Regions from separate parts of the Kitasatospora sp. NPDC088779 genome, predicted to be linked through region 4. Evidence: riboswitches for the same ligand, from Rfam matches in the RefSeq annotation. Region 4 holds a riboswitch; each other region holds the start of a gene.
The links. Region 4 has a riboswitch for cobalamin ahead of AB0P03_RS37520 (ABC transporter substrate-binding protein). Riboswitches for the same ligand answer to the same signal wherever they lie in the genome.
Positions count from the first base shown of each region.

Region 1: it holds a riboswitch for cobalamin, as region 4 does, so the genes downstream of both, AB0P03_RS20200 (CoA-acylating methylmalonate-semialdehyde dehydrogenase) here and AB0P03_RS37520 (ABC transporter substrate-binding protein) in region 4, are expected to answer to the same signal.
Region 2: it holds a riboswitch for cobalamin, as region 4 does, so the genes downstream of both, AB0P03_RS20225 (peptidase) here and AB0P03_RS37520 (ABC transporter substrate-binding protein) in region 4, are expected to answer to the same signal.
Region 3: it holds a riboswitch for cobalamin, as region 4 does, so the genes downstream of both, AB0P03_RS11700 (ribonucleoside-diphosphate reductase subunit alpha) here and AB0P03_RS37520 (ABC transporter substrate-binding protein) in region 4, are expected to answer to the same signal.

Region 1 covers NZ_JBFBHW010000019.1:125,946-130,029, forward strand. The annotation lists gene AB0P03_RS20185 (TNT domain-containing protein) at 1-78, opposite strand, end outside; gene AB0P03_RS20190 (hypothetical protein) at 780-1,100, shown strand; gene AB0P03_RS20195 (nitrilase-related carbon-nitrogen hydrolase) at 1,215-2,159, opposite strand; cobalamin riboswitch at 2,488-2,679, shown strand; gene AB0P03_RS20200 (CoA-acylating methylmalonate-semialdehyde dehydrogenase) at 2,895-4,084, shown strand, end outside.
Region 2 covers NZ_JBFBHW010000019.1:131,686-135,769, forward strand. The annotation lists gene AB0P03_RS20210 (enoyl-CoA hydratase/isomerase family protein) at 1-874, shown strand, start outside; gene mmsB (3-hydroxyisobutyrate dehydrogenase) at 871-1,788, shown strand; gene AB0P03_RS20220 (enoyl-CoA hydratase) at 1,785-2,561, shown strand; cobalamin riboswitch at 2,638-2,759, shown strand; gene AB0P03_RS20225 (peptidase) at 2,859-3,932, shown strand; gene AB0P03_RS20230 (flagellar hook-length control protein FliK) at 3,952-4,084, shown strand, end outside.
Region 3 covers NZ_JBFBHW010000010.1:41,529-45,612, reverse strand. The annotation lists gene AB0P03_RS11705 (hypothetical protein) at 1-559, opposite strand, end outside; cobalamin riboswitch at 1,003-1,146, shown strand; gene AB0P03_RS11700 (ribonucleoside-diphosphate reductase subunit alpha) at 1,338-3,767, shown strand; gene AB0P03_RS11695 (ribonucleotide-diphosphate reductase subunit beta) at 3,788-4,084, shown strand, end outside.
Region 4 covers NZ_JBFBHW010000070.1:16,009-20,092, forward strand. The annotation lists gene AB0P03_RS37510 (ABC transporter ATP-binding protein) at 1-703, opposite strand, end outside; gene AB0P03_RS37515 (iron chelate uptake ABC transporter family permease subunit) at 745-1,824, opposite strand; gene AB0P03_RS37520 (ABC transporter substrate-binding protein) at 1,821-2,669, opposite strand; cobalamin riboswitch at 2,887-3,092, opposite strand; gene tkt (transketolase) at 3,642-4,084, shown strand, end outside.

The DNA of each region.
Region 1 (4,084 bases), on a different contig from region 4:
GGCGGTGCCGGTGGCGGCCAGCCCCGTCAGGGGTAGGGCGATCGCCAGCGAGAGGGCGGCGAGAGTGGGGGTGCGCATGGGCGGGCGGCTCCGTTCGGGGTGCGGGGCGTGGAGGGGTGGGACTGGGCGGGTTGCGGCCGTCGGCTCGTACGGCGGACCGTGTGGCCGCCGGACCCGCGCACAGTTACGCACGGCGATTTGCCTTCGTGCGCGCACAAGATGTCCGACGCCGCTGGTGCCCACCCGTTCGGCCGATGCCGCTGACGGATGCTCGGCTCGCGGGAGCCGGACCCGTCCCGTCCGCTCCCTCGCCCTCATCCAGCCCTCCGCCTTCACCGGGGTAGCGCTTGTCAGACGACCGCACGCGCCTTGGTGTCGGCTGTCACGCTTCGGCACATGCGGAGCCTTTCCGGTGGTGCCGTAGCATCCGGATGGCAAAAACGCACACCTGTCAGCGGGGGAGAGTACTGCACTTGTTCAAGAGATCGACGGCCGTGCCGGCCGGGGCGGGCGCACGGGCGGCCTGCGCGGCCGTGCTGATGGTGTCGGGTGCCCTGGTGCTCGGCTCATGCTCGTCCGTGGGGTCGCCGGGCGGAGGGCGGGAAACGCCGGGCGGAGGACGGGAAACGCCGAGCGAGCCCACACGTGTCGAGTCCCGGGAGGAGGCGCTGGCCCGGACGGATCGGGTCCAGGGCCACGTGCGCGAGCTGACGGGCCTCGAGCGGGATCCGTGGAGCAAGCTCATCGGCTACTACAGGTGCCCGGGGCGGGGATTGGGTGTGGCCGACGAGGGCGAGGCCTACCAGCTCAGCTCGGGGATCCTGCTCAAGGCCACGGACGACCAGCGCCCCGAGGTGCTGCGGGCGCTGCGGGAGAAGCTGGCGGGCGAGGGCTTCAAGATCACCTCGTCGGCGTCCGGTGCGGACGCTCAGTCCACCCCGCCCACCTGGGAGTTCGATGCCGTCCACGAGTCCGACGGCTACACCGTTTCGGCGGGCGCGTCGAAGCCCGGCCAGGGTGTGAGTGTGATGGTCGTCCTGCCCTGCCAGGCCCCGCCGTCCGCCGGTGCGGCTTCGCCCGCTCCGACGGCCACCACCTGAGGTCGGCGCGTCGGTCACGTCAACTACGCTACTGGAAAAGGTAGTTGGCGTCAGTCCCGGCACGTCGACTCGTGGCGGCGGGACGCCCCGGCGTGGGTGCGCCGGGGCGTCCGGTCAGGCGTCGGTGCGGCTCGTCGCGGTCAGCGGGGCGTACAGCTCGGGGCGGCGGGTGCGCAGGAGGCCGAACTCCCGCCAGTCCCGGCACTGGTCGAGGTCGAGGTCGGCGACGAGGACGGCGGGCCGGTCGCGCGGGGCGCGGAGCAGGATCCGGCCGTACGGGTCGGAGATGAACGACGAGCCGTAGAAGGTGGACCGGCCCTCCGTCCCGATCCGGTTGGGCACGATCATGAACAGCGCGTTGGCGAGGCCGTTGGCGCTGATGGCGTGCTCCCACATGGGCCGGGTGTCGAAGTCCGGGAGGTCCACCTCGGAGCCGATGGCGGTGGGGTGGACGAGGACTTCGGCGCCGCCGAGCGCGTAGGCGCGGGCGAGTTCGGGGAACCACTCGTCCCAGCAGGTGGGGAAGCCGAAGGCGGCGCCCTGGTGGGCCAGGACGGGGAACCCGCTGTCGCCGGGGCGGAAGCACAGGTCCTCGCGGTAGCCGGGGAAGGCCGGGATGTGGTTCTTCCGGGTTCTGGCGACGAGGGTGCCGTCGCGGTCCACGCAGACGGCCGTGTTGTAGCCGAGGCCGCCGTCCTCGGCGCGCTCGTACAGGGAGGCGTGGACGCTGATGCCGAGTTCGGCGGCGAGTTCGGCGGCGAGGCGGGTGGTGGGCCCCGTCTCGACGTCCTCCAGGTGGCGGGCGGCGCCCTCCCCCATCGGGTCGTCGGTGTTGCAGAAGTAGGGACTGCGGGTCAGCTCGGGCAGGCACACCATCGTCGCGCCCTGCGCGGCGGCGAGTGCCACGCCCTCGCGCAGCCGGGCGTCGTGCTCGGCCGGGTCGGTGTGCCAGCGCATCTGCACGAGCCCGACGCGCAGCGGCGCGCGTTCGGCCGGCCTGGTGCGGCCGGGGGAGCCGAGCGGGGAGCCGAAGGAGGTGAGGACGGCGTACGAGGTCACGGGCGGACCGTCCTCGTCTGCCGGCGGGACGTCCGGCAGGTGCGGGAGGCGGGGCCTCCGGCGGCCGTGCGGCCGGTGGTGGTGGACGTGGTCATGGGTGTTCCTTCTGTTCTCTGGTGCCGACGCGGCCCTGCGGTATAACTGAAAGTTCAGTCAGCTTTGCTGGCGTGGTGAAGAATCTAGCCATGCCGGAACGTTCCGGCAAGGGGGTGGCCTGCGAATGGTGGGCGGTTACGCGGTTACGCGGCTGCGCGGTGACCGGCGTCGGGCAGGGCTCGGCGCGGCGGAAACCCGATGGCGCAACGCGCGTGCGGGCCTCTGGACTTACTAGGACGTCCAACTATATGGTCGACGGCAGGTCCGCGGTGTCAGGGAAGCCGGTGTGAGTCCGGCACGGTCCCGCCACTGTGACCGGGGAGTTCGTCCTCGCAGACGAAGGCCACTGGCAGCCAGCCGGGAAGGCCTGGGGGCGTGCGGTGATCCGGGAGTCAGGATACCGGCCGCGGGTGTTCCGTGTTTTCCACGAGGATGGAGACGACACGCATGACTCCGGGCTGCTCCCGCTCCACTGCCGCTCCTGGTCGTCCCGTGCCGACGGCCGCCGGGGCCCCGACGCCCTGACGTTCCGTTCCGCCGCCGCACGCCCGTGCCGCGGGGCGCACCACCGTGTGCCCGCCGACCCGCGGCGGCCTCCGATCCTCCTCCTCTCCCCACCCTGTCGAGAGAAGGAACCCGATGGTCCGAGAACTGACCCACTTCGTCGCCGGCAAGCCCACCGCCGGCACCTCCGGTCGCTTCGGCGACGTGTACGACCCCAACACCGGCCGGGTGCAGGCCCGGGTGCCGCTGGCCAGCCGGGCCGAGGTCGAGGCGGTGATCGCCGACGCCGCGCAGGCTCAGCCCGGGTGGGCCGCGTGGAACCCGCAGCGGCGGGCCCGCGTCCTGCTGCGCTTCCTCCAACTCGTCGAGCAGGAGAAGGACGAGCTGGCCCGGCTGCTGTCCGCCGAGCACGGCAAGACCGTGGCCGATGCCCACGGGGACATCCAGCGCGGCCTGGAGGTCGTGGAGTTCGCCGCCGGCATCCCGCACCTGCTGAAGGGCGAGTTCAGCGACAACGCGGGCACCGGCATCGACGTGTACTCGATGCGCCAGCCGCTCGGCGTGGTCGCGGGCATCACGCCGTTCAACTTCCCGGTGATGATCCCGCTCTGGAAGGCCGCACCCGCCCTCGCCTGCGGCAACGCCTTCGTCCTCAAGCCCTCGGAACGCGACCCCTCGGTGCCGCTGCGCCTCGCCGAACTGCTCCTGGAGGCCGGGCTGCCGCCGGGCGTGCTGAACGTGGTCAACGGCGGCAAGGAGGCCGTGGACACCCTGCTGGAGGACCCGCGGGTGCAGGCGGTCGGGTTCGTCGGCTCCACGCCGATCGCCCAGTACGTCTACGCCACCGCCGCCGCGCACGGGAAGCGGGCGCAGTGCTTCGGCGGTGCCAAGAACCACCTGGTCGTGATGCCGGACGCCGACCTCGACCAGGCCGCGGACGCGCTGATCGGCGCCGGCTACGGCTCGGCCGGCGAGCGCTGCATGGCGATCTCGGTGGCCGTCCCGGTGGGGGAGGAGACCGCCGACGCCCTGGTGGCCAAACTGGTCGAGCGGATCGCCGCGTTGAAGGTCGGGCGCTCGGACGACCCGGCGGCGGACTTCGGCCCGCTGGTCGGCGCCGACGCGCTGGAGCGGGTCCGCGGCTACCTGGACCTCGGGGTCGAGGAGGGCGCCGAACTCGTGGTCGACGGGCGGGACTTCCGGCTGGAGGGGCACGAGGGCGGCTACTTCCTCGGCGCCTCGCTGTTCGACCGCGTGACTCCCGACATGCGGATCTACCGGGAGGAGATCTTCGGCCCCGTCCTGACCGTGCTCCGCGCCGCCGA
Region 2 (4,084 bases), on a different contig from region 4:
CGGCGGCGACATCGTCGCCATCCACCGCGCCGCCACCGGCGCGGACCCGGGCGCCGTCGAGGAGTTCTGGCGCGACGAGTACCGCCTCAACGCCCGCATCGCCCGCTACCCCAAGCCCTACGTCGCGCTCATGAGCGGCATCGTGATGGGCGGCGGGGTCGGGGTCTCCGCCCACGGCAGCGTCCGGATCGTCACCGAGACCACGCGCATCGCCATGCCCGAGGCCGGCATCGGCTTCGTCCCGGACGTGGGTGGCACCTACCTGCTCGCCCTCGCGCCCGGCGAGTCGGGTACCCACCTCGCCTTGACCGCGGGCTCCGTCGGCGCCGCGGACGCGCTGCTCTGCGGCCTCGCCGACCACTTCGTCCCGGCCGAGCGGCTGCCCGCGCTGCTGGACGACCTGGCCGAACTCCCCGTGCACGACGCCCTCGAACGGAACGTCGGGCCCGCACCGGCCGGCGTGCTGGACGGCCGGCGGGCGTGGATCGACCGCTGCTACGGGGCCGACACCGTGGAGGAGATCCTCGACCGCCTGCGGGACAGCGGCGAACCGGAGGCCAAGGAGGCCGCGGACCGGATCGCCGCCAACTCGCCCGCCGCCGTGAAGGCCACCCTGGCGGCGCTGCGCCGGGCCCGCACCCTCGGTCCGCTGGAGGCCGTCCTCGACCAGGAGTACCGGACCTCCTGCGCGGCGCTCTCCACACCGGACCTGGCCGAGGGGATCCGCGCCCAGGTCATCGACAAGGACCGTTCCCCGCGGTGGAACCCGTCGACGCTGAGCGCCGTCGGGCCCGCCGCGGTGGCCCGCTACTTCGCCCCGCTCGGCGACCGGGAACTCGGCCTGGCCCCCGCCACACCCCTGGAGCGCTGGTGACCCACCGCAACGGAGTCAACGGATTCAACGGAGTCATCGGATTCATCGGCCTCGGCAACATGGGCGGCCCGATGGCCGCCAACCTCGCCGAGGCCGGGCACACCGTGACCGGCTACGACCTGGCACCCGAGGCGCTGCGGCGGGCGGAGGAGGGCGGCGTCCGTCCGGCGCGGTCCGCGACCGAGGCGGTGCGGGAGGCCGACGTCGTCATCAGCATGCTGCCGGCCGGCCGGCACGTGCTGGCCGCCTACGCGGACCTGCTGCCCGCCGCCCGCCCGGGAACGCTCTTCGTCGACTGCTCCACGATCGACGTCGCGGACGCCCGGGCGGCGCACGACCTGGCCGTGACCGCCGGGCACCGGGCGGTGGACGCGCCGGTCTCCGGCGGGGTGGTCGGTGCCACGGCCGCGAGCCTCACCTTCATGGTCGGAGCCGCCGAGCCGGACTTCGAGGCGGCTCGACCGGTGCTGGAGGCGATGGGCCGCAAGGTCGTGCACTGCGGATCCCCCGGAGCGGGGCAGGCCGCGAAGATCTGCAACAACATGATCCTGGGCATCTCGATGATCGCGGTCAGCGAGGCCTTCGTGCTCGGAGAGAGCCTCGGGCTCAGCCACCAGGCCCTCTACGACGTCGCCTCGACCGCCTCCGGCCAGTGCTGGGCGCTCACCACCAACTGCCCCGTCCCCGGGCCGGTGCCGACCAGCCCGGCCAACCGCGACTACGCGGCCGGGTTCGCCGCCGCCCTGATGGCCAAGGACCTCGGACTCGCCGCCGGGGCCGCCGACGCCGCGGGCCTGCCCACGGACCTCGGACGCAGGGCGGCACAGCTGTACGCGGACTTCGCTCAGGCCGACAGCGGCGCCGGCCTGGACTTCTCGGCGATCATCACCACCCTGCGGGAGGACGGCAAGTGACCGGCTACGAGACGATCCTGGTCGAGCGCAAGGGCCGGGTGGGGCTGATCACGCTCGACCGGCCCAAGGCGCTGAACGCGCTCAACACCCTGCTGATGAACGAAGTCGTGCAGGCGGCAACGGAGTTCGACCGTGACCCGGAGATCGGCGCGCTGGTGATCACCGGCTCCGAGAAGGCCTTCGCGGCCGGCGCCGACATCAAGGAGATGCAGTCGCTCGACTTCGTCGACGCCTACCTCGGCGACTGGTTCGCCGCCTGGGACCGCTTCGCCGCGCTGCGCAAGCCGGTGGTGGCGGCGGTGGCGGGCTACGCGCTGGGCGGCGGCTGCGAGCTGGCGATGCTGTGCGACGTCCTCCTGGCGGCGGACACCGCGAAGTTCGGGCAGCCGGAGATCAAGCTCGGCGTGATCCCCGGCATCGGCGGCTCGCAGCGGCTGACCCGGGCGGTCGGCAAGGCGAAGGCGATGGAACTCTGTCTGACCGGCCGGATGATGGGCGCCGAGGAGGCCGAGCGGGCCGGCCTGGTCTCCCGCATCGTCCCGGCGGGCCAACTGCAGGCCGAGGCCCTGGCGGTGGCCGAGACGATCGCGGCGATGTCCACCCCGGCGGCCGTCATGCTCAAGGAGAGCGTCAACCGCTCGTACGAGACCACGCTCGCCGAGGGCGTGCGCTTCGAACGGCGACTGTTCCACGCCACGTTCGCCACGGCGGACCAGAAGGAGGGCATGGCGGCCTTCGCCGAGAAGCGCCCACCGGAGTTCCTTCACCGCTGACGGTCCGAGCGGTTCGCGGCGCGATGCGGCGGACGATCCCTTGACCGGGACTTCTCCGTCTCGCCATGATGGGCCGTCATGTTGTGACTCCGCCGCTGGGGGAAGTCCGGTTCGAATCCGGCGCTGACCCGCAACGGTAGGCCGCCGATCCGATGTCGGCGGCGAGCCCGAGTACCCGGCGGCGGAGGTGTGTCGTCCCCTCCTCCCGTCGTGGTCTGCGGGCCGGAGCTCCGAGGGCTGCCCGGCTTGTTGCCGCCGTCCTCCGGGCCCCTGCGCGCGGGCCCGGAAAGGCCCACCGTGTCCTCGTTCCGACGCCCCCTGCGCCTCTTCGCGATACCCGCGCTCGCCCTCGCCACCGTCCTCCCGGCGGCCGCTGCCGCCCACGCGGCACCTGCCGCCGCGACTTCGTCCCCGACGGTCCGCCCCGACGCCGCCGCGGGCGGCTGGCTCGCCCGCCAACTCGTCGACGGCGACCACTTCGAGTCCGTCTTCAACGGGACCGCCTACCCCGACCAGGGCCTGACCATCGACGCCGTGCTGGCTTTCGCCGCCTCGCACAGCTCCGACCAGGCCGCTGCGAAGGCCACCGCCTGGCTGGCCAAGCCCGAGGTCATCAGCGGCTACCTCGGCGACGGCATCACCGAGGCCTACGCGGGCGCGACCGCCAAGCTGCTGCTCGCCGTCGAGGTGCGCGGCGGGAACCCGACGGCCTTCGGCGGCGTCGACCTGCCGGCCCGCCTGCGCTCGCTCCAGACCGCCGAGGGCCGGTTCTCCGACCGCTCGCAGTGGGGCGACTACAGCAACGCCTTCGGCCAGTCCCTGGCCGTGATCGCCCTGCACCGCACGGCCGGTGGGGCCCCGGCGACGGCCGTCGACTTCCTCGCCAACAGCCAGTGCGCGGACGGCGGGTACCCGGTCGCCTTCGGCCAGGCCACCTGCGCCAGCGACCCGGACGCCACCGCGCTCGCCGCCCAGGCCCTCGCCGCGACCGGCCGCACCGCCAAGGCCGACGCCGGACTCGGCTGGCTGACCGCCCACCAGAACGCCGACGGCGGCTTCTCGGCCGCCGGGGCCGCCGCGTCCAACGCCAACACCACCGGCCTCGCCACGCAAGCGCTGCTGGCCGGCGGACGCTTCGGGGCCGGCCTCAAGGGCTGGAGCAGCCTGGTCAAGCTCCAGCAGGGCTGCGCCACGGACCCGGGCGTGCGCGGGGCGGTCGCCTACGACGCGACCGGCTTCAACCCGGCCACCGGAGCCCGGGCCACGGCGCAGGCCGTCCTCGGCCTCGCGGGCACCCCGCTGGCCACCCTCTCCGCCGCCGGTGGCCGCCCGGACGCGCCCGTGCCGGCCTGCCCGGCGACCACCCGCTGACCCCGCGAGGAGAGCTCCGATGACCGACACCATGGCGCCCGCGTGCCCGGCCCGCCGCACCCTCGGGTCGATCGCCGCCGCCGCTGCCCTCACCGCCGGACTGCTCGGCGCCTCCGTCGTCCAGGCCCCGCAGGCGCGGGCCGCCGCCTGCG
Region 3 (4,084 bases), on a different contig from region 4:
AGAACAGTGCCCCCGCGTCCTGCGGCGCCGGGTCGGTGGCGGCCTCCCAGATCGGCTTCGACGGGTCGTCCGGCGCTCCGCCCGGGGTGCCGGACGGGTTCCCGCCCGGGGTTGCGGCGGCACTCGGCGCGGCACTCCGGGCGGCACCCGATGCGGCGGAGGACGGCCGGTTGGAGGCCGAGGCGATCGGCCCGGCGACCGGCTTGTCGCCGCCGCCCTTCGTCAGCAGCACCGCCCCGCCCGCGATCAGGCCGCCGACCAGGACGACCGCGACCGCCACGCCGAGGGCCCGCAGTCGGCGGCGGCGCTTGCCGTCCGCCGCGTTGCGGTCCGCCAGCGCCTCCCAGTTCGGCTCGGCGCGCTGCGGCGCCTGGGGCTGCGGGTACGACTGCGGATGCAGCTGGGGGTGTGCCTGGTGATGCGCCTGGGGGTTCGGCTGGGGATGCGGCTGGGGGTTCGGCTGCCACTGCGGCGGCAGCTGCTGCCCTGGCGGTCCCGGCTGCGGCAGCGGAGGCTGCCCCGGCGGACCGGGCTGCGCCACCGGCTGCGCGGGCGGCACCGGAGGCCCGTACGAGGCCGGCGGCGGCCCGAAGCCCCCGCTCGGCGGCAACACCGGACCGGGCACCACCGGCGGCTGCTGACCGTGCGCGTCCCCCGGCCCGGGGGGAGGCGTTCCCTGCGGACCCTGCCCGGGTGCGCCAGTTCCGTCGCTCACGCGCCCCCTCGCTTCGCTCGATGATCGCTTCGCGAAACGCGCCCCTCGGCGCTTCGCTCGCTCATGCGCCCAGATCGTAGGGCATGCCCGCGGCAACCGGTCCGCCCGGTGACCGTTCCGTATCGAAACCAGGACGCCGGGGCCCGGAATCAGGGCGCCGGGAGCCCGGAATCAGGGCGCCGGAAGCCCGGATCCGAGGCGCCCCAAGGCCACGACCCGCCCCCTCCCGGCACCACCGGTTATCGCTCCGACACACCGCGCCGTACTACATGTGGGGTCGCATCAGAGAGACACCACTAGATGTATGCTCAATCCTGCTGTCGATGCAGGGGAACCCGGTGCGAATCCGGGACTGCCCCGCAGCGGTGAGCGGGCGGCTACCAGTAGCCGCCCCGCGAGTCCGAGTACCTGCCGACGGTGTGCGCACGGGCCCTCCCGCAGAGGCCGCGCCAGCACGAGAACTACCTTCCGGGCCTCGCGGGCGGGCCGGGGACGCCACTGTCGCGCGACGCTTCCTGCGTACGTGCCGTGCTCCCCTGCCCCGAACGGCCCGGTACCCCCCGATCACCGCCGCCGATCGCCGCCAGGAGAGAGCGCCTTGACCACCGCTGCCTCAGCCACCCTGCCCGCCCAGGGCACCGGCCCCGCCCCCACCGACCCGACGGTCTCCGACCCCGGCGGCGCGCTCCTTCGGCTGCTCACCGACCGCAGCGTCGATCTCCCCCAGGTGGACCCCGGCCATGTCGCCGCCGCCGCGCTGCGCGGCCGCCACGCCGGCTCGGACTTCGCCGAGCTGCGCGGGCTGGCCGTGGACGCCGCCGCGTCGATGATCGCCGAGGACCCCCAGTACTCGAAGCTGGCCGCCCGGCTGCTCGCCCTGGAGATCGTCGACGAGGCGAACAGCCAGGGCTCGCGCTCCTTCGCCGCCTCGATCGCCGTCGGCCACGCCGAGGGCCTGATCGGCGACACCACCGCCGCCTTCGTCACCAAGCACGCCGCCGCCCTGGACGCGCTGATCGACGCGCACGGCGACGACCGCTTCGAGTACTTCGGCCTGCGCACCGTGCAGTCCCGCTACCTGCTGCGCCACCCGATCACCCGCAAGGTCATCGAGACCCCGCAGCACTTCCTGCTCCGCGTCGCCTGCGGCCTGGCGGTCGGCGACAGCGAGCAGTCGGTGCGCGAGGTCGCCGAGCTGTACGGCCTGATGAGCCGGCTGGAGTACCTGACCTCCTCGCCGACCCTGTTCAACTCCGGCACCCGGCACCCGCAGATGTCGAGCTGCTACCTGCTCGACTCCCCGCTGGACAACCTGGACTCGATCTACAACCGCTACGCGCAGATCGCCCGGCTGTCCAAGCACGCCGGCGGCATCGGCCTGTCCTACTCGCGCATCCGCTCGCGCGGCAGCCTGATCCGCGGCACCAACGGCAAGTCCAACGGCATCGTCCCGTTCCTGCGCACCCTCGACTCCTCGGTCGCCGCCGTCAACCAGGGCGGCCGCCGCAAGGGCGCGGCCTGCGTCTACCTGGAGACCTGGCACGCCGACATCGAGGAGTTCCTGGAGCTCCGCGACAACACCGGCGAGGAGGCGCGGCGCACCCACAACCTCAACCTGGCGCACTGGATCCCGGACGAGTTCATGCGCCGGGTCAACGCCAACGAGGACTGGTCGCTGTTCTCCCCCGCCGACGTGCCCGAGCTCGTCGACCTGTGGGGCTCCGACTTCGACGAGGCCTACCGCAAGGCCGAGCTGGCCGGCAAGGCCGTGCGCACCATCCCCGCGCAGACCCTGTACGCCCGGATGATGCGCACCCTGGCGCAGACCGGCAACGGCTGGATGACCTTCAAGGACGCCTCCAACCGCGCCGCCAACCAGACCGCGCTGCCCGGCCGCACGGTGCACTCCTCGAACCTGTGCACCGAGATCCTGGAGGTCACGGACGACTCCGAGACCGCCGTCTGCAACCTCGGCTCGGTCAACCTCGGCGCCCACGTCGCCCCGGGGGCCTCCGTCGACGACCTGCTCGGCGCCATGGACTGGGAGCGCCTCGACGCCACCGTCCGCACCGCCGTGACGTTCCTCGACCGCGTGGTGGACATCAACTTCTACCCGACCACCGAGGCCGGCACCTCCAACTCCCGCTGGCGCCCGGTCGGCCTCGGCGTGATGGGCCTCCAGGACGTCTTCTTCAAGCTGCGGATCGACTTCGACTCCGCCGAGGCCGCGCGACTGTCCACCCTCATCGCCGAGCGCATCATGCTCACCGCGTACGAGCGCTCCGCCGACCTGGCCGAGCAGCTGGGCCGCCACGAGGCCTACGGCGAGACCCGCGCCGCCCGCGGCGAGCTGCACATCGACCACTTCCCGACGGCCGCCCCGCAGTGGGCCGACCGCTGGACCGCGCTGCGCGCCCGCATCGCCGAGACCGGCCTGCGCAACTCGCTGCTGCTGGCCATCGCGCCGACCGCGACCATCGCGTCCATCGCCGGCGTCTACGAGTGCATCGAGCCGCAGGTCTCCAACCTGTTCAAGCGCGAGACGCTGTCCGGCGAGTTCCTCCAGGTCAACCCGTACCTGGTGCGCGAGCTCAAGGAGCTCGGCGTCTGGGACCAGCAGACCCGCGACGCCCTGCGCGAGGCCAACGGCTCCGTCCAGGAGCTGGGCTGGCTGCCCGCCGAGGTCCGCTCGCTGTACCGCACCGCCTGGGAGCTGCCCCAGCGCGCGCTGATCGACCTGGCCGCGGCCCGCATGCCGTACCTCGACCAGAGCCAGTCGCTGAACCTGTTCATGGCGGCGCCGACCATCGGCAAGCTCAGCTCGATGTACGCCTACGCGTGGAAGGTCGGTCTCAAGACCACCTACTACCTGCGCTCGCGCCCGGCGACCCGGATCGCCCAGGCCGCCTCCGGTACCGCCCGCGCCGCCGTGCCCGCGCCCGCGTCCTCGTCCGCGCCCGTGCCCGTGAACACCCCGACCCTCACCCCGGAGGAGGAGGCCGCGCTGGCCTGCTCCCTGGAGAACCCCGAGTCCTGCGAGGCCTGCCAGTGAGCACCCCCGACCGCGAGAAGATGCTGCTCGACCCCGGCTTCGAGCTGACCCTGCGCCCGATGCGCTACCCGTCGTTCTACGACCGGTACCGGGACGCGATCAAGAACACCTGGACCGTCGAGGAGGTGGACCTGCACTCCGACGTCGCCGACCTGGCCAAGCTCAGCGAGGGCGAGCGCCACCTCATCGGCCGCCTGGTCGCCTTCTTCGCCACCGGGGACTCGATCGTCTCCAACAACGTGGTGCTGAGCCTCTACAAGCACATCAACTCCCCGGAGGCGCGGCTGTACCTGTCGCGCCAGCTGTTCGAGGAGGCC
Region 4 (4,084 bases):
CCACGGTGACGTCGACGCCGTAGACGTGCGCGATCGTCGGCGAGGTGAGCACGTCGGAGCTGGGCCCGTGGGCGACCAGTCGGCTGTCGAGCAGGACGGCGACCTCGTCGCAGTAGGCGGCGGCGAGTTCGAGGTCGTGCAGCGCGGCTACCGTGGTGATGCCCAGCCCGCGTACGGTGCCGAGGAAGCCGAGTTGGTGGCGTAGGTCGAGGTGGTTGGTGGGCTCGTCGAGCAGGAGCACGCCGGGCTCCTGCACCAGTGCCCGCGCGAGCTGGACCCGCTGCCGCTCGCCACCCGACAGCGTCGGCCAGGACCGGTCGAGCAGGTGGCCGACGTCGGCTGCGGCCACGGCTGCGGCGAACACGGACCGCTCGTGGGCGTCGGTGGCGGAGTTCGCCGGCACGGGCCAGCGGCTGCGGTGCGGCGTGCGGCCGAGATCGATGACCTGACGGACCGGCAGCGACAGCCGGGTGTCCGCCTGCTGCTCCATGAAGGCCACCTGTCGTGCTCGTCGGCGGGCCGTGAGTGCGTGGAGATCCTCTCCGTCCAGGAGGACCCGACCCTCGCTCGGCCGGGTCAGTCCGGCGACCGCGCGCAGCAAGGTGGTCTTCCCGGCGCCGTTGGGTCCGAGCAGGCCCGTGATCCGGCCGGGGGCGAACGCGAGCGAGACCGCGTCCAGCAGCGTGGCTCCGCCGATGCTCACACGAAGTCCCTCCGTGCGCAGCTCGGCGGGGGGCGTCACCGTCACTGCCCCCTCCCGTCGGCCCGCCCCTGGCGCCACAGCAGCCAGGCGAAGAAGGGCGCTCCGAGCCCGGCCGTGATGACGCCGACGGGGATCTCCCGGTCGGGGAGGACCGAGCGCGCCACGATGTCGCTGCCCACCAGGAGGGAAGCGCCCACCAGTGCCGACACGGGCAGCAGGAGGGCGTGGCGCGGGCCGCAGACGAGACGGACGACATGCGGTACGACCAGGCCGAGGAACCCGATGACGCCGGTGTGGGCGACCAGGCACGCGGTTACCAGCGCGGCGGTGGCGACGAGGACCCAACGGGTGCGCTCGACGTGGACGCCGAGGGAGCGGGCGGCGGTCTCGCCGAACGCGAAGGCGTCCAGGTCGCGGGCCGAGGAGGCCAGGACCGTGACACCGGCCAGCGCGACCGCGGTCAGGAAGACGGCGGTGGGCCACCGCACGCCGGCGACCGAGCCCAGCGTCCACTCCATGACACCGCGCGCCGCGTTGCGGTCCCCGAGGACCAGCACGACGAACGAGGTGTAGGCCCCGCACATCTGTCCCACCGCGATGCCGGCGAGCACGGTCCGGGTGGTCGGTAGCGACCGGGTGCGCGCGCCGGCCAGTGCCAGGACGACGACGGCGGCTAGCAGGGCACCGGCGAAGGCCGCCGTGGACACCGCGCCGGTGCCCACGGCGCCGGACACGCCGACGCCGAGGACGATCACGGTGACCGCGCCGGCGGCGGCTCCGTCCGAGATCCCGAGCAGGAAGGGATCGGCCAGGTCGTTCCCGGTCAGCGTCTGCAACACCGCACCGCAGACCGCGAGGCCGGCGCCGGTGGCAGCCGCTCCCAGAACCCGGGGCAGCCGCAACTGCCAGACGATCTGGTCGTCCAGCAGCGTCACGTGCGGGTTGCCCAGCCCGAGACGGCGCACCACGACGTCGATCACCGTCCGGACCGGCTCGTGTTGCGAGCCCACGGCGAGGCCGAGGAGCACGGTGGCCAGGAGCAGGGCCGCACCGATGGCCAGGGCCGCCGTCGCGCGGCCCGGACCAGGGGGCCGCGCGACGGCGGGGTGGGGCGCGGTCATGAACCCGGGTGCAGTCGGCCCAGTCCCGCGGACACCCGGGCGGCACCGTCGGCGAGCAGCACGCCGGGAGTCGACTCCGAGAACGGCACCACCACGAAAGCCTTGCGCTGTACGGCGGTGAGCTTGCTCAGCACCGGGTCGTTCTCCAAGTAGTCGATCTTGGACTGGGCCGTGTCCCAGCCGGCGTCCGCGACCACGATGGCGTCCGGGTCCGCCGCGACGACCTTCTCCCAGCTCACGTTCTGCCAGCCACCGGACAGGTCCCCGAAGACGTTGCGGGCGCCCACGGCATCGAGAACGAGTTGAGGTCCGCCGTGGCCGGCCCCGACGAACGGCGCCTTGGTGTCCGAGTCGTACCACAGGACCTTCAAGCCCTTGCCCGCGGCCGTCGCCGTGAACTCGGCCAGCTGCTGCTCCTGTTGCTGCTGGATCGCGGCGGCCCGCTCCGTGACACCGAAGACCTTGGCGACGTCGTTCAGTTCGCCCCACACCGCCTGCCAGGTCGTCGGCGGCACCTGGCTCTTGTCCGAGCAGCCGAACGGGGACAGGTACGACGGGATGCCCTGGCCGCGCAGTTCCCCCCGGGTGCCCGCGACCTTGTCGGTGAACGCGCTGGAGTAGGAGGCGTACAGGAAGTCGGGACGGGCCGCGAGGAGCTTCTCCTTCGTCGGGTAGTCCTTGGAGAGCACCGGGACGGAGTCGTAGGCAGCCTTCCACTTCTCCGGGATGGAATCGTCGAGGTAGGCGGTACCGGCCATGCGGGACTGCAGGCCGAGGGCCAGGGCCACCTCGGTGGCACCCTCGTTGAGCGTCACCAGCCGGTCGGGCGGCGCGCCGACCGTCACGGTGGTCCCGCAATTGTCGACGCTGACCGGCGCGGCAGTTCCGGTCGTCCCGCCGGACGTGGTGGGCGCGGGGGCGCCCGTGCAAGCTCCGAGCATGCCGATGAACAGGAAGGCCGCGACCGCCCGGCCGACACGTATCGGACCTGTGGGACGTACGGAACATATGGAACGGAACGGATACGGCAGACCGCTGGGCACGTGTTCTCCAAAACCCTCGTGGAACATGTAGCGCCGTGGCCGGTCTCCTGGCTTCCGCATCAACGCGCCGCGGCCGACCTTCCCGGACGGCTCTTCCAACCCGCCCAGTGGCCCTGACCGCTGGAAAAGCCGGTCAGCGAGGGCCGCGGAACTCCGCGGCAACAGTGGCGAGGGCCGCACCGGACTCAGACCGGTTTCCCGTACACCACGGCGATGGCAAGGTATCAGGCGTGGTCAGGTCGGTGCTGGCCAGCCCGTGGGATGGTCGTCTGGACCGTTCCCGGGGTTGCGGGAGGGATCGGCCACGGGGCCCGGTCGGGGGTCTCAGGTGCGGGCGGCGGCGACGATCCAGTTCCTGAACTCGACGGCGTAGTGCCGCAGGTGGTGGTCCAGGACCTCGTCCGGGCACGTGACGGGGAAGTAGGGCGCCGCCACTCGGCCGGCGGGCGGAGACGCGGCTGGTCGTCGGCGTCGAGCGGATCGAGCACGCCGTCACCGACCCTGCTCGGCGGCGGAGGCACCGGGCCGTCGAAGGGGGCCCCGCGCACGCCCTCCCGCGGACCTGCGACGGGTGGTCAGGGGTGTGTTCCCCCACTTCGGGGGCAAGCGACGAGGCGGAGCGGCTCACCGAAAGGGTGTGTCGTGCCGGACAGAGCGCCACCCCTGGGGATAGTTCGTACATCACCAGCAATCACGCGGGCGACGGCCCGGCGGTCGTGCCCGCCCAGTGCCGGAGGAACGATGGACGACAAGCCGAGACGAAGGAGCAACGGCATGGCGAACGACCAGAACGACGCTACCGCGCGGCGCGACGAATCCCTCGCGGATCCGGTGGCAGGGCGGACAGGGTGGGACGAGGTCGACGCGCGGGCGGTGGACACCGTGCGGCTGCTGGCCGCCGACGCGGTGCAGAAGGTCGGCAACGGCCATCCGGGCACCGCGATGAGCCTGGCCCCACTGGCGTACCTGCTGTTCCAGAACGTCATGCGCCACGACCCCGGCGACGACCGGTGGCTGGGACGGGACCGCTTCGTGCTCTCCTGCGGCCACTCCAGCCTGACCCTCTACATCCAGCTCTACCTGGCCGGCTACGGCCTGGAACTCTCGGACCTGCAGGCCTACCGGACCTGGGGCTCCGCCACCCCCGGGCACCCCGAACACCGGCACACCCCCGGCGTGGAGATCACCACCGGCCCGCTGGGCCAGGGCCTGGCCAG